Linked DNA regions of Aromatoleum petrolei. The protein of the gene in region 1 interacts with the protein of each later gene in a pairwise test. Links are inferred from orthologs where the notes say so. Each region holds a gene or a part of one and is shown in the gene's direction. Other genes may lie near its edges. The genes, in order: ToN1_RS09240 and ctaD.

Region 1 (9,900 bases):
GCCGGTGATCACGACGTCGACCTCGCCGCGCGCGAGCAGGATGCCCGCCGCGTTGTCGGCGATGAGGCGCAGCGGCACGCCCGCTTCGCGCAGTTCCCATGCGGTGAGCAGTCCCTGGTTGCGCGGGCGCGTTTCGCTGACCCACACCTCGACTGCGAGACCGAGCGCCTTTGCCGCATACACGGGGGCGAGGGCGGTGCCGGCGCCGCAAGTGGCGAGCCAGCCCGCGTTGCAGTGGGTCATCACGCGCAGCGGGCGATCGAGTCCGGCGGCGAGGCGTTCGAGGATCGCGAGGCCGTGTCCGCCGATCGCGGCGCACATCTCGGCGTCGTCGCGGTGGATCGTCTCGGCTTCGCGCCAGGCCGCGGCGTGGCGCTCGGCCGGGGTGACGAGGGACAGGCGTTCGCGCATCTTTCCGAGCGCCCAGTGCAGGTTCACGGCGGTCGGGCGGGTTGCAGCCAGTGTCGTCAGTGCCTGCTCGAGGCGGACATCGCTCGCATCGGCCGCGAGGGCGATCGCGACGCCGTAAGCTGCCGTCGCCCCGATGAGCGGGGCGCCGCGCACCTGCATCGCGTGGATCGCGGTCGCGACCTCGTCGAGCGAGGTCAAGCGGCGCAGCTCGCACGCGTGCGGCAGCAGGGTCTGGTCGAGGATGACGACGGCGTCGCCGTCGCGGCGGATCGTGGGAATGGGCTGGGTAAACATCGCGCCATTTTATCCGCGCGGCGGGTCTGCGAGAATGTGACGCTCCCAGGCCCCAACCGAGTTGCCATGCCCCACTTCCCCGCCCCGCTCGAATCCCGCCTGCCGAATGTCGGCACGACGATCTTCACCGTGATGTCGCGCCTCGCGCAGGAGTGCGGAGCGATCAACCTGTCGCAGGGCTTCCCCGATTTTAACGCCGAGGACGTGTTGTTCGAGCGCGTCGCGCACTGGATGCGCACGGGACACAACCAGTACGCGCCGATGGGCGGCGTCGCGCCGCTGCGCGAGGCGATCGCGCGCAAGGTTTCCACGCTCTACGGCACCGCGTACGACCCCGAGACCGAGGTCACGGTGACGGCCGGTGCGACGCAGGCGCTATTTACCGCGGTCGCGGCGCTCGTGCGACCGGGCGACGAGGTCATCGTGTTCGAGCCGGTGTACGACTCGTACGCGCCGGCAATCGAGCTGCAGGGCGGGCGCGTCGTGCGCATGCAGCTGGCAGCGCCGGACTACCGGCCGGACTGGGGCGCGGTGGCCGAGGCGATCACGCCGCGCACGCGCATGATCATGATCAACAGCCCGCACAACCCGACCGCCACGGTATGGACGGCCGGCGACATGGCGCGGCTGGCGGCGCTGACGCACGGCACCGGCATCGTCATCGTCTCCGACGAGGTGTATGAGCACATCGTCTTCGACGGCCTGCGCCACGAGAGCTGCGCCCGCCATCCGGAACTGGCCGCGCGCAGCCTGATCGTGTCGAGCTTCGGCAAGACCTACCACATCACCGGCTGGAAGGTCGGCTACGTCGTCGGGCCGCGCGAGCTGATGGCGGAATTCCGCAAGGTGCACCAGTTCAACGTGTTCACGGTGAATACGCCGGTGCAGCTCGCGCTCGCGGACTACATGGCCGATGCGTCGCGCCACGAGAAGCTCGCGGCCTTCTACCAGGGCAAGCGCGACTTCTTCCGTGAAGCGCTCGCAGGTTCGCGCTTCGCGCTGCTGCCCTCGTCTGGCACCTATTTCCAGCTCGCGCGCTACGGCGCGATCTCGGACGAGCCCGATACCGTCTTTGCGCAGCGGCTCACGCGCGAGACGGGGGTGGCCGCAATCCCCGTGTCGGCCTTCTTTGCCGACGGGCGTGACGAGCGCGTGATCCGCTTCTGCTTCGCGAAGAACGAGGCGACGCTGGCGGCAGCGTGCGAACGCCTGCAGAAGGTCTGATGCGGAGCGCGTGCTAGACTCTCCCGCTTGGTATTCCCGTAACTGGTCCGGCAACCCGCTACCGTTCGGGCTGAGCCTGTCGAAACCCTGCTCATGCCCTTCGACAAGCTCAGGGCGAACGGTGGTATCTGCCAGCCGTCTTGGTAAATCCGTATCGTGCGAAACCTGCTCCTCTTGGTCCTTGCCCTGGTCGGCATCTGGTGGGTGCGCCGCGCCCTGAACCGGCCGGGCGACGGTGACACGCCGGCAGGCAAGCAGACTGGCGAGCGCCGCAAGGGCGTGCCTGAGCGCATGGTCGCCTGCGGCTATTGCGGCGTCCACGTTCCCGAGAGCGAGGGCGTGCGCGACGGTGAGCGCTTCTTCTGTTGCGAGGAGCATCGCCGGCTAGGCACGCAGCGCCAGGAACCCTGAATATGCGTGCCGCCGCGGACGAACGCCGCGACCTCGCGCGCCGGGGCCCCCTGCGCTACCTGAACCTCTTCCGCCTGATCCTCGCGGGGCTCTTCCTCGTCGCCGGCCTCGAACTCAATCTGGGCGCGGAGGCGCCGCAAGTCTTCAACGCCGCGGCCTTTGCCTACCTCGCCGCGGTGCTGGCGCTGGGATTCCCCGACGCTGCACGCCGCTTCGGCGTAGACCGCATCATCACCGCGCAGGTTGTGATCGACATTGCCGTCCTCGCGGTGATGATGTGGGCCAGCGGCGGCTACCGCAGCGGCATGCCCGTGCTGATGATGGTCGTCCTCGCCGCGGCAGGGCTCGTCGCCGAAGGGCGCATGGTCCTGTTCTATGCCGCGCTCGCGACCGTCGCCGTACTGGGCGAAAACGTCTGGCGTTTCGTTGCCGGCGAGCGCGCGGCGGACTTCCTGCAGGTCGCCTTCGTCTGCACCGCCTTCTTCGGCATCGCGATCACGGCGCGCTTTCTCGCGCTGCGCGCCAAGGCCAACGAATCGCTCGCGGTGCAGCGCGGCGAGGCGCTCGCCAAGCAGCAGGCGGTCAACGAGCGCATCATTCATGACATGCAGGACGGCGTGCTGGTCGTTGCGGCCGACGGCATCGTCCGCCAGGCCAATCCGCGCGCGGCGGAGCTGCTGGGCTTGAGCAGCGTCGACGGCCTGCGCCTGACCGACGTCGATGAGAATTTCGCCGATGTGCCCGCCTGCTGCAGCGTTCCCGAAGGCAGTCTGCGCCGCCTCGGGCCAGCCGGAAAACTGCTGCGCTGCCGGGCGGTCGGCGCGCAGGAGGACGCAGACGGGCGCAGCGCGGAGGGCGGCGAGACGGTGATCTATCTCACCGACTTCGAGGAAATCCAGACCCATATACAGCAGCTCAAGCTGGCCGCCTTGGGACGCCTCACGGCCAGCATGGCGCACGAGATCCGCAATCCGCTGTCGGCCGTCACCCAGGCCGCCGAGCTGCTGACGGAGGAAAAGCGCGGCGACGTCCAGGTCCGCCTCGTGCGCATCATCAACGACAACGCCCGCCGCATCGAGCGCATGATCCGCGACGTGCTGGCGCTCGGGCGGCGCGATGAAATGCTGCCCGAGGCATTGCCGCTGGCGTCCTTCGCGTGCGCGCTGCTGGACGAGTTCGCGCTGCGTGGCGGCGCCGAGCGCGCAGTCTTCGCCCTCGACATCCCCGAGGATGCCAGCTTCGCGATCGACCGCGCGCACCTACACCAGATCCTCGACAACCTGGTCGGCAACGCGCGGCGCTACTGCTCCGGTGCGCCCGGTTCCGTGCGTGTCTTCGCCAGTGCGGAAGCGGGTGGGCGGGTGGCCGTGCACGTCATCGACGACGGCCCCGGCATCGCCGAGTCCGACCGCCCGCGCATGTTCGAACCCTTCTTCACGACGCACCCCAAGGGCACCGGGCTGGGCCTCTACATCTCCCGCGAACTGGCAGAAGCGAATGGCGCGACGCTCGAATTGCGCGACAATGCGCCGGGCGCCCATTTCGTGCTCACCGGACGGAGTCAGCCATGAATACATCCGAACGACGCAACCGCCCCGCGGGAATCGACGTCCTGGTCGTCGACGACGAGGAGGACATCCGCGAAGTTCTGGAACTCTCGCTGCTACGCATGGGCCTCGCCTGCGATAGCGCCGGAACGGTCGAGGATGCGCGCCGCCTGCTGGCCGAAAAGAGCTACCGCCTGTGCCTCACCGACATGCGCCTGCCCGACGGCGACGGGCTCGACCTGGTCGCGCACATCCAGTCGCACTCGCCGGGCCTGCCCGTTGCCGTCATCACCGCCTTCGGCAGCATCGAGACCGCCATCCGCGCCCTGAAGTGCGGCGCTTTCGACTTCGTCACCAAGCCGGTCGAGCTAAAGGCCCTGCGCGAGCTCGTCAGCCACGCGCTGAAACTGCAGACCGCTGCCACCCCGGCACCCGGTGCCGGCGGCGCGACGCGCACCCTCATCGGCAGCTCCCCGGCGCTCGAGCACCTGCGTGCGCAGATCGCCAAGCTCGCGCGCAACCAGGCCCCGGTCTTCATCCAGGGCGAGTCCGGCACCGGCAAGGAAGTGATCGCGCGCCTCATCCACGACCTCGGCCCGCGCGCGTCCGCCCCCTTCGTGCCGGTGAACTGCGGCGCGATCCCGCCCGAACTCATGGAAAGCGAGTTTTTCGGCCACCGCAAGGGTGCCTTCACCGGCGCCGTGTTCGACAAGGACGGCCTCTTCCAGGCCGCGCGCGGCGGCACCCTGTTCCTCGACGAGGTGGCCGACCTGCCGCTGGCGATGCAGGTCAAGCTGCTGCGCGCGATCCAGGAACGCGCCGTGCGTCCCGTCGGCGCCCATGCCGAAGAATCCGTCGATGTGCGCATCCTCTCCGCGTCGCACCGCGACCTCGCCCAGCTCGTGGCAGGCGGCAAGTTCCGCCAGGATCTCTATTTCCGCATCAACGTCATCACGCTGCGTGTGCCGCCGCTGCGCGAACGCCCGGAAGACATTCCCGAACTGGCCGTGCACATCCTCGCGCGACTCGCTGAGCGCGATGGCGTCCCGCCGCACCGCCTCGCGCCCGACGCCGTCGCCGCCCTCAGGCAGCACTCCTTCCCCGGCAACGTCCGCGAACTCGAGAACCTGCTTGAACGCGCGTGCGCGCTCTGCGACGGCGATGAGATCCGTGCCGGCGACATCGACCTGCATCCAACGGAAGGGATTGCCCAGGCCTTGCTTCCGTTTTCCGCAGCCGACTCCTTTGCCGTGGAGACGGACGTCGAGCCCGGCGGGGATGGGGAGGACGAGCGCGTCCGGATCCTGAGGATGCTCGACGAGACGCGCTGGAACCGTTCCGAGGCGGCGCGGCGCTTGGGAATGACGCTCAGGCAATTGCGGTATCGGTTGCAGAAGTGGGGGATGGAGTAGGCCGAGGTGGCGGGAAAGGTAAATCCTTGAAGATAGGATCGGGTAGGCTGCGCAGCGTGTGGGCATAAATATTACACGGACTCACTTACGACAAGACGTGCTGCAGTATCCGGCCCAGCTATCGCTGGAATGTGTTTTCGAACGTTTGCGCGGGCCATGCTATGCGCTCACTTGGCGGTAATTTTTCCTGGTTTTCGGCCCATTCGTTCTTTGCCATCTCGCAAATCTTCGGATGAACTAGTCCGCAGGTGCGACGTAGCCAGTTAATCGCGTCCTGCTTCCTTCCATTAAGCGCATATGCGCTAGATAATTTATAAAGATTCGAGGGGCTCGGAAAATTTGTCGTTGCCTTTCTGACCCAATCTAGCTCTTCGGAACTCATCTCGGAGTGTTCTGCGAATCGGCCGAGCTGGATAGCCTCCCGGAGCTGGGTTAGAAGGAAGATATTTCGTGGATGTTTATCACCTTTCTGGATGCCGGGCCAGCTCTTTTCGAGTGTGAGTTCGGCCATTTCTGCTTCAATTCTGAAATAATCAGATATTGAAAGTGCAAGAAGGCTGCTTGTTACCAGTAGGGCTGTTAGGAATGCGTGGCGCGAGCTGCGAAGAATTATTCCTCGACCATTTTCGCGATTTAACATCCCAATAACCATTCCAGTGGGGAGCAGAAAGTAGGCATAGTGAAGAGGTAACTCCAGTAAGGAATGAACCCCAATAACTATTGCAAAGAGAGCGAGAACCCCGTCCTCTGGTCGCTTGATGGCGCGAACCGATGTCACAAACCAAAGGATTAATAGAACGCTCGCTATGGCTCCGATAGGAACCCCAAACCAGAGCAAGAGGTCAATAAAGATGTTGTGGGAGTGACCGAAAGCAGTGCTAAAGGCTTCAGGGTGCTCGAGCATTTTCTCTGCTTGCGCATGGAGCACCTGATTCATTCCATAGCCCGATAAGGGGTGGACGGATACGGCGTCAATAAACATGCGCCATATTGCCGGACGGAGCATTATTCCTGCGGAGAGACGCTCGGTCGGGTTTTCATCCTGCTCCAGTTGTAAGAACTCGCATGCAGGGGAAATTGAAAAGGCGAATGCTATATAAACGATAGTAAGCGAGAGAGTGGCAATGAAAGTCCTTTGCGGTAGTGAGCGGCGCCAGTAAACGGTTGAGGCAGAGATTATCAAAATGGCGAGGGCTCCCGTGCGGGATTGTGTGAGAGCTATTCCTGCCACGAGAAAACATGCGAGTAAGAAGGCGAAGCTGCCACGCAGGAAGCCACGATAGAAGCCCCATGCGGACGCAAGAACTCCCCAGGTCAAAAGCGTGGAAAGTTGATTAGGTTGCGCGAGATTGCCGTAAGGTCGCGAGCCAATCTGTTGATGCATCCAAAGACCAAGCTGCGAGTCTTGAGTAACCAGTCCCAACCATTGATGAAGCTGTATTCCAACGGACGCCGTTCCGGCTATTCCGATGGACAAAAACAGGATGTCGCCGAGCTCGTCGCGTCTACACTGTTGCCAGCGGTGGCCGGCTTGAACGGACAGCGCTAGTCCGAAAAGATATATTGTGCCAATAAGTGCTGTGCCGGAAAAATCAATTAGTCCGAGCCATAGCTGCGTTATTGGAACAATTGCGAGGGCTCCAATTGCTAAAGTGAGCCAGTGCCAATCCGTGAGTTCGCGGTAAATAAGAAAAGGTAGTGCTGCGAAAACGCAGAGGACAATGGAGACCCACGCCTCGGAGTGGAATGAGACCCAAGGTTGGTAATGATTGGGTAGCAGCCAGCCGAGTGCGAGGATAAAGGACGCAATGACATGGCTTATACTCGAAGGGGAGGCGCTCAATTTAAAAGAGGGGGAAGAAATGGTCACGTTGTGTTCATTGTGCGGTGCTATAGCAGAAATAAAAAGGCCCCTGCAAAGGGGCCTTTTCTGCCAAATCTATACTCGCGCGGGTATCAGCGGCATTCGGAGGGGAGGAACTTGGAGTTGATTGCAGTAGATGCGCAGGCCCATTTCAGTTGACCGCCGCCAACAACCGTCGGCGTCATCGTAAGGTCGCCTGTTGCGCCCGGCACCGTCGAGGTGACGGTGACAACGCCGGTGGTATCGGCAATCGCGATGTTACTGACGTACTTCGTAGCGCCCGGGAAGGTGTATCCGCTATTAGATGCGGTTACAAGGGCAAGTGATCCAAGGGACGACGCCGTTTCCGACACAGCAAGTTTGGCAGGGGCGCTCATAACGATGACTTCGCTGACCTTTGCCCGGGTCGTGTAATCCTGATACGCGGGCAGTGCGACGGCAGCCAAAATACCGATAATCGCCACGACGATCATCAGTTCGATCAGGGTAAAGCCTTGTTGAACCTTTTTCATGATGCGCTCCTTGATGGAAACCACGGAAAATCCGCTTGGATTCCCTGTCGCAATCAGCGTGCCAATTCTTACGGCTTTAACGGCTTGCGAAGCATGCGGTTAGAAGACAAACAAAAACAGTGTCTTACAGAATGTTTACCAAGCCTTCGCCACAGACCTCCACTCCGGCGCGTGACAATTGTCACAAAGTGCGTCAACAGCAGACGCGATGACAACGGAAAATGTCAAATGTTGACAGTGGCGCAGAGGATGGGCGGTGTCATCGGCAACTCATAGGGGCACGGGCGCCGCGGGGGGGCTTGCGCCGCCGCAGTTCCCACTCCTTCACCAGCGCATAGATCGCCGGGATCACCCCCAGCGTCAGCACGGTCGACGACAGCATTCCCCCAACCATCGGTGCAGCGATGCGACTCATGACTTCGGAGCCGGTGCCGGTGCCCCACATGATGGGTAGCAGGCCGGCGATGATGGCGACGACGGTCATCATCTTGGGGCGAACGCGTTCGACCGCGCCTTCCATGATCGCGTGGTAGAGATCGGTGGCGTCGGGCTGGCGGCCTTCGGCGAGGCGCTTGGCGCGGATGGCTTCCCACGCGTGGTCGAGGTAGATCAGCATCACCACGCCGGTTTCGGCCGCGACGCCGGCCAGCGCGATGAAGCCGACGGCGACGGCGACGCTCATGTTGTAGCCCAGCCACCACATCAGCCAGATGCCGCCGACGAGGGCGAAGGGCACGGACAGCATGACGATCAGGGTCTCGGTGAGGCGGCGGAAATTGAGGTAGAGGAGCAGGAAGATGATCGCGAGGGTGAGCGGGACGACGACGACGAGCTTTTCCTTGGCGCGCTCCATGTATTCGAACTGGCCGCTCCAGGTGGCGTAGTAGCCGGGCGGGAAGTCGACCTTCTCGGCGACGGCGCGGCGCGCGTCGGCGACATAGGAGCCGATGTCGCGGTCGCGGATGTCGACGTACACGTAGGCGGTGAGGAGCGCGTTCTCGGTGCGGATCGCCGGGGCGCCCTTGGCGAGCGAGACTTTCGCCAGCTGGCCGAGCGGGAGGTTGCCGCCGGCGGGCAGCGGCACGAAGACTTCCGCGGCGATGCGGCGCGGGTCGTCGCGCAGGTCGCGCGGGTAGCGCACCGTGACGTTGTAGCGTTCGAGGCCTTCGACGGTGGTGGTGACCGGGTCGCCGCCCAGGGCGGTGGCGACCACCATCTGGAAGTCGTCGACGGTGATGCCGTAGCGCGCGAGCTGGGCGCGGTCGGGGACGATGTCGAGGTAGAAGCCGCCGGTGACGCGTTCGGCGTAGGCGCTGGTGGTGCCGGGGACCTCGCGCACGGCCGCTTCGACTTCGCGGGCGAGGCGTTCGATGACGGCGAGGTCCTTGCCGAAGACCTTCACGCCAATCGGGGTGCGGATGCCGGTGGAGAGCATGTCGAGGCGGGCCTTGATCGGCATGGTCCAGGAGTTGGCGACGCCGGGGAATTTCAGCGCGGCGTCCATCTCGGCGATCAGCTTGTCGGTCGTCATGCCCGGGCGCCATTCGGATTCGGGCTTGAGGTTGATGACGGTCTCGAACATCTCCAGCGGCGCGGGGTCGGTGGCGCTGTTGGCGCGGCCGGCCTTGCCGTACACGGAGGCGACCTCGGGGAAGGTCTTGATGATGCGGTCGGTGGTCTGCAGCAGTTCGCCGGCCTTGGTGACCGACATGCCGGGCAGCGACGCGGGCATGTAGAAGAGCGTGCCTTCGTCGAGCGTGGGCATGAACTCGGCGCCGATGCGGCTCGCCGGGAAGATCGTGATCGCCATCGAGATTGCGGCGGCGATCAGGGTGAGCCAGCGGTGGCGCATGACCCACGCGATGATCGGGCGGTAGAGCCAGATCAGCGCGCGGTTCACGGGGTTCTTCGCCTCGGGCAGGATGCGGCCGCGGATGAAGAGCATCATCAGCACCGGCACGAGCGTCACGGAGAGCAGCGCCGCACCGGCCATCGCGAAGGTCTTGGTGAAGGCGAGCGGCGAGAACATGCGGCCTTCCTGGCCTTCGAGGGTGAACACGGGCAGGAAGGAGACGGTGATGATCAGTAGTGAGAAGAACAGCGCGGGGCCGACTTCCTTGCACGCGCGGATCATGGCCTCGGTGCGGTCGGCGCGCGTGGCGTCGTCCGGGAGGTGTTCCAGGCGCTTGTGCGCGTTCTCGATCATCACGATCGCGGCGTCGACC
Region 2 (10,059 bases), 310 kb from region 1 along the record:
GTTTGCCTGGGCGGGCACGCTCGGCGCCGGCGACGTGGGCTGCTTCGCGCTGATCTGCGTGCTGTCGGGCGTGGCCCTTGGGGCGGATCTCGCTCTGCCGGCCGCCATGCTCGCGGACCTGCTCGCGCGCGAACGTTCGGCCGGCCCGCGCGCGGGCGCCTGGTTCGGCTGGTGGAACCTCGTCGCCAAGGCGAACCTCGCGCTGGCGGCCGGCCTCGCCTTGCCGCTGCTCGACAGCTTGGGCTATGCGCCCGGCACACGCGATGGCGATGCGTTGGCGACCCTCGCGGGCGTGTATGCGCTGCTGCCAGTGGCCCTGAAGGCGCTCGCCGCGACCCTGCTGTGGCGCTGCCGGCGCGATCTTGTTTCAGAGGAGGAGCGGCGATGCGCCGAATGCTGATGACCCTGGCGATGGCCACGGGGATCGCCGGCTGTGCCGGCATCGACGTGCAGGACTACGCCGCCGAGACCCCGGCGCTCGACCTGCGCAATTATTTCAACGGCACGCTCGACGCCTACGGCATGTTCCAGGACCGCTCGGGCAAGGTCGTGAAGCGCTTCCATGTCGTGATCGAGGCGAGCTGGCGCGGCGAGATCGGCACGCTCGACGAGCGCTTCACCTATTCCGACGGCACGACCCAGCAGCGCGTGTGGACGATCACCCGGCACGACGCGCACCGCTACGCGGGCGTCGCGGCCGATGTCGTCGGCGAGGCGCAGGGCGAGGCGCGCGGCAACGCGCTGCGCTGGCGCTACGTCCTCGCCTTGCCCGTCGGCGAACGGGTGTGGCACGTCGATTTCGACGACTGGATGTTCCTGATGGACGAGCGCGTGATGCTCAACCGCTCGGTGATGAGCAAGTTCGGCGTGCGCCTCGGCGAGGTCACCCTGTCGTTCGTGAAGCGCAATGCCCATCCTTGAGCCGCTCAACCCGCCGATCCGGGACTGGCGCGGCCTGCGCGTCTGGCTGGTCGGTGCGTCGACCGGCATCGGCGCGGCCCTCGCGCGCAATCTTGCCGCACGCGGCGGACGACTCGCGATCTCGGCGCGCGACGAGGAGCGGCTCGTGGCGCTTGCCGCGGACTGCCCCGGCAGCCTCGCGCTGCCGATGGACGTCACGCGCGGCGTGGTGGAGTTCGCGCGCGTGCGCGACGAAATGCTCGCCGCGTGGGGCGGCATCGATGTGGTGATCCTCAACGCCGGCACCTACCGGCCGATGCGCGCGTGGGAGCTCGAGCCGGAGGCGGTGCGCGCGACCCTGGACGTCAATCTGCTCGGCGTCATCGACGGTGCGACCAGTGTCGTGCCGACCCTGCTCGCGCAGCAGCGCGGCGCCCTCGCGATCGTCGGCAGCGTCGCCGCCTACCGCGGACTGCCGCAGGCGGCGGCCTACGGACCGTCAAAGGCCGCGCTCGTCAACTTCGCCGAGTCCCTGTATCTCGACCTCGCGCCGCGCGGCGTCGCCGTCCACCTTGTCAGCCCCGGCTTCGTCGCCACCCGCCTCACGGCGCAGAACCGCTTCGCGATGCCGGCCCTGATGCAGCCCGAGGACGCGGCGGCGGAAATCGTCGCCGGATTCGCGCGCGGCGACTTCGAAACCCACTTCCCGCGTCGCTTCACGTGGCCGATGAAGCTGCTGCGAGCCCTGCCCTACCGGCTGTACTTCGCCCTGGTGCGGCGGGTGATCGGGCGATGACGCACGCAGCCGCGGAAAGCCTCGCCGATTTTTACGCGACGCTGACGCCGCGGTCGCTCGCGCGCCTCGCCGACTTCTATGCGCCCGACGCGCGCTTCGTCGATCCCTTCAACGACGTCACCGGCGTGGATGCGATCGAACGCATCTTCCGCCACATGTTCGCGACCGTCGACGACCCGCGCTTCGAGGTGACGAGCTGTCTCGCGCGCGACCAGGAGGCCATGCTTGCGTGGACCTTTCGCTTCGGCTCGGGGCAAGCACAGTGCGAGATCCGCGGCGTCACGCAGCTGTGTTTCGATGGCGCCGGGCGGGTCGTCGAGCACATCGATCACTGGGATCCCGCGCGTCAGCTCTACGAACGGATCCCGTTCGTCGGAGCCATCCTCCGTGCATTGCGTCGCCGCCTCTCCGCGCCCTGAAGAGCGTGCAGATATCACATATTGCGGTGCAATATATTGATAAATCTCAAAATCCGTGTTGCGGGTGGTATTTTTACTATGGCATGATCCATTCGGGTTCGCTGAAATACGGCTCTCACGAGCTTGCGCATTCGATGGGGGTTGGGACATGAGTCTTGCCGGTCGTCATGCAGTCGCCGTATCCCTGATGCTCGCGTCGCCAGCCCTCCTGGCCCAAAGCCGCTACAACCTCCAGTCCCCTGCCACCGGCATCGCCGCGCAGATCTACGACATGCACACGCTCATGTTGCTGATCTGCCTGTTCATCTTCGTCATCGTCTTCGGCGTGATGTTCTGGGCGGTGATCCACCACCGCAAGTCCAAGGGCGCGGTCGCCGCGCACTTCCACGAGAACACCGCGGTCGAAATCGCCTGGACCGTGATCCCCGTCCTCATCCTGCTCGGCATGGCCTGGCCGGCGACCAAGACCGTGCTGGAGATGAAGGACACGCGCGACCCCGACATCACCATCAAGGCCACCGGCTACCAGTGGAAGTGGGGCTACGATTACCTGCAGGGCGAAGGGCAGGGCATCCGCTTCGTCTCCAACCTGTCGACGCCGCGCGAACAGGTGGACGGCCGCGCAGCCAAGGGCGAACACTACCTCGTCGAGGTGGATCACCCGGTCGTCGTCCCCGTAGGCAAGAAGGTGCGCATTCTCACGACTGCGGCCGACGTGATCCATTCGTGGTGGCTGCCGGCCTTCGGCGTCAAGCAGGACGCCATCCCCGGCTTCATTCGCGACAGCTGGTTCCGCGCCGACAAGGAGGGCGTCTACCGCGGCAACTGCGCCGAGCTGTGCGGCAAGGACCATGGTTTCATGCCCATCGAGGTGCATGTCGTGTCGCCGCAGGCCTACAGCAAGTGGGTCGCCGACCAGCAGGCCGCGATAGCCGCCGCCGCGAGTGCGGGCGCGCGCGAGTGGGCGCTCTCCGAGCTTCTCGAACACGGCGCCAAGGTCTTCGCCACGAACTGCGTCGCCTGCCACCAGGCCGACGGCAAAGGCCTGCCGCCGGCCTTCCCGCCGCTGGACGGTTCGAAGGTCGTGCTCGGCGAGGCCGCCGGGCAGATCGCGGTCGTCCTCAACGGGCGCCCCGGCACGCCGATGGCGGCCTTCGGCACGCTGCTTTCCGACGCCGACATCGCGGCGGTCATCACTTACACGCGCAATTCCTGGAGCAACAAGACCGGCGAAGCCATTCAGCCCTCGCAGATCGCGGCGGCGCGAGGCAAGTGACAGCAGCCGGATAGCCGAAGCAGTCCGAAGGTCCGATTCGTCAAGGAGGCAGCATGGCGGCAGTCATGTCCGATCACGCGCACGGCGACCATCACGGCCCCACCGGCCTGATGCGCTGGATCACGACGACCAACCACAAGGACATCGGCACGATGTACCTGATCTTCAGCTTCATCATGTTCCTCTCCGGGGGCGTGCTGGCGCTGACGATCCGGGCCGAATTGTTCCAGCCAGGGCTGCAGGTCGTGCAGCCGGAGTTCTTCAACCAACTCACGACCATGCACGGCCTCGTGATGGTGTTCGGCGCCATCATGCCGGCCTTCGTCGGCTTCGCGAACTGGCAGATCCCGCTGATGATCGGCGCCAGCGACATGGCCTTCGCGCGCATGAACAACTGGAGTTTCTGGCTGCTGCCGCCGGCCGCGATCCTGCTCATCGGCTCCTTCTTCGTCCCCGGCGGTGCCACCGCGGCGGGCTGGACGCTCTACGCGCCGCTGTCGGTGCAGATGGGAATGGGCATGGATATGGCGATCTTCGCCCTCCACATCATGGGGCTCAGCTCCATCATGGGCGCGATCAACATCGTCGTCACCGTCCTCAACATGCGTGCGCCGGGCATGACGCTGATGAAGATGCCGCTCTTCTGCTGGACCTGGCTCATCACCGCCTACCTGCTCATCGCGGTGATGCCGGTGCTTGCCGGGGCCGTGACGATGGTCCTCACCGACCGCCACTTCGGTACCAGCTTCTTCAGCGCCGCGGGCGGCGGTGACCCGGTCATGTATCAGCACATCTTCTGGTTTTTCGGCCACCCGGAGGTCTACATCATGATCCTCCCGGCCTTCGGCATCATCAGCCAGATCATCCCCACCTTCGCGAGGAAGCCGCTCTTCGGCTACGCCTCGATGGTATACGCCACCGCCTCGATCGCCATCCTCTCCTTCAGCGTGTGGGCCCACCACATGTTCACCACCGGCATGCCCGCCGTCGGTCAGCTCTTCTTCATGTACGCGACCATGCTCATCGCCGTGCCCACCGGCGTGAAGGTGTTCAACTGGGTCGCGACGATGTGGCGCGGCTCGATGAGCTTCGAGACGCCGATGCTCTTCGCCGTCGGCTTCATCTTCGTGTTCACCATGGGCGGCTTCACCGGCCTCATCTGCGCCATCGCCCCGATCGACATCCAGGTGCAGGACACCTACTACGTCGTCGCCCACTTCCACTATGTGCTCGTCGCCGGCAGCCTCTTCGCGCTTTTCGCCGGCGCCTACTACTGGCTGCCGAAGTGGACCGGCCACATGCCCGACGAGCGCATCGGCAAGCTGCACTTCTGGTGCTCCATAGTCTTCTTCAACGTCACCTTCTTCCCCATGCACTTCCTCGGGCTCGCCGGCATGCCGCGCCGCATCCCCGACTACGCGCTGCAGTTCGCCGACTTCAACATGCTGGCCTCGATCGGCGCCTTCGGCTTCGGCCTCTCCCAGCTCATCTTCCTTTTCGCCGTCGTGAAATGCGTGCGCGGCGGCGAAAAGGCCGCGGCTCGCGCCTGGGAGGGTGCCGAAGGGCTCGAGTGGACGGTCCCGTCGCCCGCGCCGCACCACACCTTCGAAGAAGCGCCGGTGGTGAAATGAGCAGGCGGTCAGCTTTCCCCGCTGCGAGCGCCGGATGGGGTATCCGCGGCGCAGGCGAGGACTGTCTGAGCCCGCAGGGCGAGTTCCGCAGCCTGCAGAGCGGATACCTCGTCCGGTGCGGATCGAAGGCCAGGACGCCGTGACCCGCAGCGAAGACCCCGTCCGCCGCGCCGCGAACCGACGTACCGCCCTCGTCCTGGCGGCCGTCGCGCTCGCGTTCTTCGTCGCCGCACTGTTCAAGTTCAAGGGGCTCACGCCATGAGCGCAGCAACCCGCATCGCCGCGGAAAACCGCCGCCTGCTCGTGCGCCTCGCCGTCGCCGCCGTCGTCATGTTCGGCTTCGGCTTCCTGCTCGTGCCCTTCTACGAAAAAATCTGCGAAGTCACCGGCATCAACAACCTGCTCAAGCCCGACTCCGTCGCCAACACCCAGATCGACCTCACGCGCACCGTCACGGTTCAGTTCGACGCCAACACCCACGACCTGCCGTGGCAGTTCCGCCCCCTGCAGACCCAGATCAGCATCCACCCCGGCGAACTGGCCACCGTCGCCTACGAAGTCTCCAACACCCGCAGCGAGCCGGTCACCGGTCAGGCCGTCCCCAGCTACGGCCCGCAGCTCGCCGGCCAGTACTTCCGCAAGCTCGAATGCTTCTGCTTCGCCAAGCAGACGCTTGCCGCCGGCGAAAAACGCACCATGCCCGTCGCCTTCGTCGTCGACCCCGGCCTGCCCGCTGACGTCAAGGTCATCACCCTCTCCTACACCTTCTTCGAGATCGCCGGGCGCCGCATCGCCGGTGATGGCGCGGGAGACCGTTCGTGATCGCCATGCAAAACCAAGACTCGCGCCAACCACCACCCGGCGATCCCGCCACCCCGCCACGCGCAGGCTTCCTCGAGACGCTGCGTGCCGTGTTGTGGTCATTCATCGGCATCCGGCGCCGCCGCGACTACGAACACGACGCCCGCTCGCTCGATCCGCGCGCGGTCGTCGTCGCCGGCCTGCTCGCCGGACTCGCCTTCGTGCTCACCATCGTTGCCGTCGTGCGCCTGGTGGTCGGTTCATAAGGTTTGGGAGAGGAAGGAGTACGCACATGACGCAGACCTTCGAGAAGTACTTCGTCCCCGAGCCGTCGAGGTACCCCATCTTCGGCTCGGTCGCGCTGCTCCTCTTCACCGGCGGCGCCACGATGTGGCTCAACGGCATCAAGGCCGGGCCGTGGATCTTCTTCCTCGGCATCGCCGTGCTCGTCTTCATGCTGTTCGGCTGGTTCGGCCAGGTCGTGCGCGAATCCGAAGGCGGCAAATACGGCCGCAAGGTCGATCGCTCCTTCCGCTGGTCGATGGGCTGGTTCATCTTCTCCGAAGTCATGTTCTTCGCAGCCTTCTTCGGCGCGCTGTTCTACGCCCGCGTCCTCTCCGTCCCCTGGCTCTCCTCCGGTGATACCCTGGAACTGCTGTGGCAGGGCTTCACCGGCGGCTGGCCCACCGCAGGGCCCGACAAGCCCGACCCCTTCACGCCGATGACCGCCTGGGGCATCCCCGCGATCAACACCCTGATCCTGCTCAGCTCCGGCGCGACTCTCACCTGGGCGCACCACGGCCTGCGCCACGACCGGCGCGGCCAGCTCAAGCTCGGCCTGCTCGTCACCATCCTGCTCGGCGTCCTCTTCCTCAGCTTGCAGATCTACGAGTACCGCCACGCCTACGCCGAACTCAACCTGCGCCTCGATACCGGCATCTACGGCTCCACCTTCTACCTTCTGACCGGCTTCCACGGCATGCACGTCACCGTCGGCGCCATCATGCTCACCGTGATGCTCGGCCGCGCGATCGCCGGTCACTTCAAGCCGGACGACCACTTCGGCTTCGAGGCCGCCGCCTGGTACTGGCACTTCGTCGACGTCGTGTGGCTGCTCCTCTTCCTCGTCGTCTACCTGTTGTGAGCCATCTGCCCGCATGAGCCTGCGCCGCAACACCCGTCTCCATCCCGTGCCGCTCCTCGTGGGCATCGCGCTCGCGCTGCTCACGCTGCAACTGGGCAACTGGCAGATGCGCCGCGCCGCGGAGAAGGCCGAACTGCAGGCCGAATACCGTGCCGCCGCCGAGCGTCCCGCCCGGCCCATCGACTCAACCCCGCCGTCCGAGTGGCTCCTCGTCGAACTCCGTGGCGAATGGCTCCCCGGGCGCAGCATCCTGATCGACAACCGCGTGCATCAGGGGCGTGCGGGCTACCACGTGTTCACCCCGCTGCAGCTCAAAGGGCAGGGGACCGTCGTGCTGGTCAACCGCGGCTGGATCGGGGCGGGTGGAGATCGCTCGCAGCTGCCTCCGAGGATCGCCAATCCACCCGGCGAAACCGTCGTCACCGGCCGCGTGCGCCATCCCGTGGAAAAACCCTTCATGCTCGCCGCAGACTCGCCTTCGGGCATGGTGCGGCAGTCGCTGGACCTCGCGCGCTACCGCGCTGATACCCGTCTCGCCGTGGCGGACTTCTACGTGCAGCAGACCAGCCACGCCGACGACGGCCTGATCCGCGACTGGCCCGAGCCCGACGCGGGCATCGACCGCCACCGCGGTTACGCCCTGCAGTGGTATGCACTCGCCGTCCTCGCCACGGGTTTGACCCTGTGGTACCTGTGGAACGCATTCCGGAGGTCTCGCCATGACGAGCGCCAGCCTGTCTGAGCTCCCGCCGGCAGCCGCCCGCACGCGCTCTGGGCGCCGCACGCTGCTGCTGCTCGCGTTCGTCTGCGCGCTTCCCGTCCTGGCGTCCTATTTTGCCTACTACGTGTGGCAGCCAGACGGCCGCAGCAACTACGGTGAGCTGCTTGTGCCGACGCCCCTCCCCGGAGCCCCTCTCGCTGGCGACGCAGGCCAGCCAGAGTTCAACCCTTCCGAGTTCGCGGGCCGTTGGACCTTGCTGCTTGCGGCGCCCGGCACCTGTGAGCGGTCTTGCACCGAAGCGCTCTACCTGATGCGTCAGGTGCGTCTCGCGCAGGGCGAGGCAATGGACCGCGTTGGCCGCCTGTGGCTGGTGTCCGACGCGGCCACGCCGGCGTCTGCCACGCTCGCCTCGCACGAGGGGCTGCGCGTGGCCCGCGCCGCGCCGGCCTGGCTCGCGCAATTGCCTGGCGCCGAACACGGGCGCCACGTCTATCTGGTCGATCCGCGCGGGCAGGTCATGATGCGCTTCCCCGAGAACGCCGACCCGCGCCGCGTGATCAAGGATCTGCAGCGTCTGCTCAAGTACTCTGCGCTCGGACGCGGTGAAGTCGCGCCTTCCGCGGGGATGCGCGAGGAACGGACCGGGCAATGACCGCCTACCGCCGCCTGATACTCCTCGCTCTCGCGCTCACGACCCTCGTCGTCGTCTTCGGCGCCTACGTCCGCCTCTCCGATGCCGGCCTCGGCTGCCCCGACTGGCCGGGCTGCTACGGGCAACTCAGCCCGCACCACGCCGCCGACGAGATCCTCGAAACCCACGCCGTCGATCCGCACGGCCCGGTCAGCCTTCCCAAGGCGTGGAAGGAAATGATCCACCGTTACCTCGCCGCCAGCCTCGGCCTGCTGATCCTCGCCATCGCCTTCCTCGCCTGGCGCCGCCGCGGCGCCCCCGGCGTCGCTCCGGGACTTGCCGCGGCCCTGGTCGGCGTGGTGATCTTTCAGGGGCTGCTCGGCAAATGGACCGTCACGCTGCTCCTCAAACCTGCCATTGTCACTGCCCACCTCATCGGCGGACTCACGACGCTCGCGTTGCTCGCCTGGCTGGCCCTGCATGCCCATGCACCGGCGCGCACCGAAAGCCCGCGCCGCTACCTTGCCCTCGCGCGTACCGCGTTCATCCTGCTCGCGCTGCAGATCGCGCTGGGCGGCTGGACGAGCACGAACTACGCGGCACTCGCCTGCACGGACTTTCCTTCCTGCCAGGGCAGCCTGTGGCCGCCGGCGGATTACGCGAACGCCTTCCACGTCCTGCGCGAGCTCGGCATGACCGCCGACGGCGACGCGCTTCCGCTCGCCGCGCTCACCGCAATCCACTGGTCGCATCGAGTCGGTGCCGCGCTTGCCGGTACTGCGCTGCTCGCGCTTGGCGCCGCCCTGCTGCGGCGCGCGGGGACGCGCCGTTTCGGTGCCGCGCTGCTGGTCGCGCTGGCTGTGCAGCTCGCCCTCGGGGTCGCCAACGTCCTGCTCAGTCTGCCGCTGCCGCTCGCCGTCGCCCACAACGCCGGAGCGGCGGCGCTGGTCATCGTGATGGTCTGGATCAATCATGGCCTGCGCGGGGCCTGTCTCCCCGCACCGGTCGCGCAGAGGAGGGCAGGCCATGCGGGCCGCGAAAACTCTTACGCCTGAGGTGCATGCCGCATCAGCGCGTGTGCACGCCTTCTACGTGCTGACGAAACCGCGCGTGAATTCCCTGATCGTGTTCTGTGCGATCATCGGCATGTTTCTCGCCGTTCCGGACGGCCTGCCCGCGCCCGCGATCGTGCTCGCCGCCACCGTCGGCATCGCCTGCGTCGCCGGCGCTGCGGCCGCGATGAACTGCCTCATCGAAGCCCACATCGACGCGCGCATGAGCCGCACCCGCGGGCGCCCCCTGCCGCGCGGCGAACTCACCCCGCGCGAAACCCTCGCCTTCGCCGCCGTCCTGGGCGGCAGCGGCCTCCTGATCCTGCACCAGCTCGTCAATCCGCTGACCATGTGGCTCACGCTCGCCACCTTTGTCGGCTACGCGGTCGTCTACACCATCTTCCTCAAGCCGCACACGCCGCAGAACATCGTCATCGGCGGCGCCTCCGGCGCCATGCCCCCGGTGCTCGGCTGGGCCGCCGTCACCGGCGAGGTCAGCGCCGACGCGCTGCTCCTCTTCCTCATCATCTTCGCGTGGACCCCGCCGCACTTCTGGTCCCTCGCGCTCTACCGCAGCGCCGACTACGCGCGCGCAGGACTACCCATGCTGCCGGTCACCCATGGTTCCGAGTTCACGCGCCTGTCGGTGCTGCTGTATACATGCATCCTCTTCGGCGTCACGCTGCTG

What was found.
Region 2: the proteins of ToN1_RS09240 (region 1) and ctaD interact in binary tests that used the Escherichia coli proteins (3 or more experiments, as listed by UniProt). The link is inferred for Aromatoleum petrolei from one-to-one orthologs.

Annotation. Positions count from the first base shown.
Region 1 is NZ_CP059560.1:2,012,737-2,022,636, reverse strand. The notes cover bases 40-2,850. They hold ToN1_RS09240 (pyridoxal phosphate-dependent aminotransferase), read left to right. Parts: upstream 40-771; coding sequence 772-1,929; downstream 1,930-2,850. Other genes in these bases: ToN1_RS09230 (sensor histidine kinase), read left to right, coding at 2,343-2,850; ToN1_RS09235 (PP0621 family protein), read left to right, coding at 2,086-2,340; mtnA (S-methyl-5-thioribose-1-phosphate isomerase), read right to left, coding at 40-705. Outside these bases: more of mtnA, read right to left, coding at 1-39; more of ToN1_RS09230, read left to right, coding at 2,851-3,911; ToN1_RS09225 (sigma-54-dependent transcriptional regulator), read left to right, coding at 3,908-5,299; ToN1_RS09220 (PglL family O-oligosaccharyltransferase), read right to left, coding at 5,418-7,169; ToN1_RS09215 (pilin), read right to left, coding at 7,256-7,675; ToN1_RS09210 (efflux RND transporter permease subunit), read right to left, coding at 7,935-9,900. UniProt on the Escherichia coli protein: Shows aminotransferase activity with methionine and histidine as substrates, and to a lesser extent also with phenylalanine.
Region 2 is NZ_CP059560.1:1,709,175-1,719,233, reverse strand. What follows is about bases 2,764-5,733. They hold ctaD (cytochrome c oxidase subunit I), read left to right. Parts: upstream 2,764-3,444; coding sequence 3,445-5,022; downstream 5,023-5,733. Other genes in these bases: ToN1_RS07880 (cytochrome c oxidase assembly protein), read left to right, coding at 5,281-5,733; ToN1_RS07885 (cytochrome oxidase small assembly protein), read left to right, coding at 5,162-5,284; coxB (cytochrome c oxidase subunit II), read left to right, coding at 2,764-3,391. In the rest of the region: ToN1_RS07915 (MFS transporter), read left to right, coding at 1-400; ToN1_RS07910 (DUF3833 domain-containing protein), read left to right, coding at 400-921; ToN1_RS07905 (SDR family NAD(P)-dependent oxidoreductase), read left to right, coding at 908-1,696; ToN1_RS07900 (nuclear transport factor 2 family protein), read left to right, coding at 1,693-2,115; more of coxB, read left to right, coding at 2,264-2,763; more of ToN1_RS07880, read left to right, coding at 5,734-5,844; ToN1_RS07875 (DUF2970 domain-containing protein), read left to right, coding at 5,850-6,089; ToN1_RS07870 (cytochrome c oxidase subunit 3), read left to right, coding at 6,116-6,967; ToN1_RS07865 (SURF1 family protein), read left to right, coding at 6,981-7,709; ToN1_RS07860 (SCO family protein), read left to right, coding at 7,687-8,340; ToN1_RS07855 (COX15/CtaA family protein), read left to right, coding at 8,337-9,374; cyoE (heme o synthase), read left to right, coding at 9,346-10,059. UniProt on the Escherichia coli protein: Cytochrome bo(3) ubiquinol oxidase is the terminal enzyme in the aerobic respiratory chain of E.coli that predominates when cells are grown at high aeration.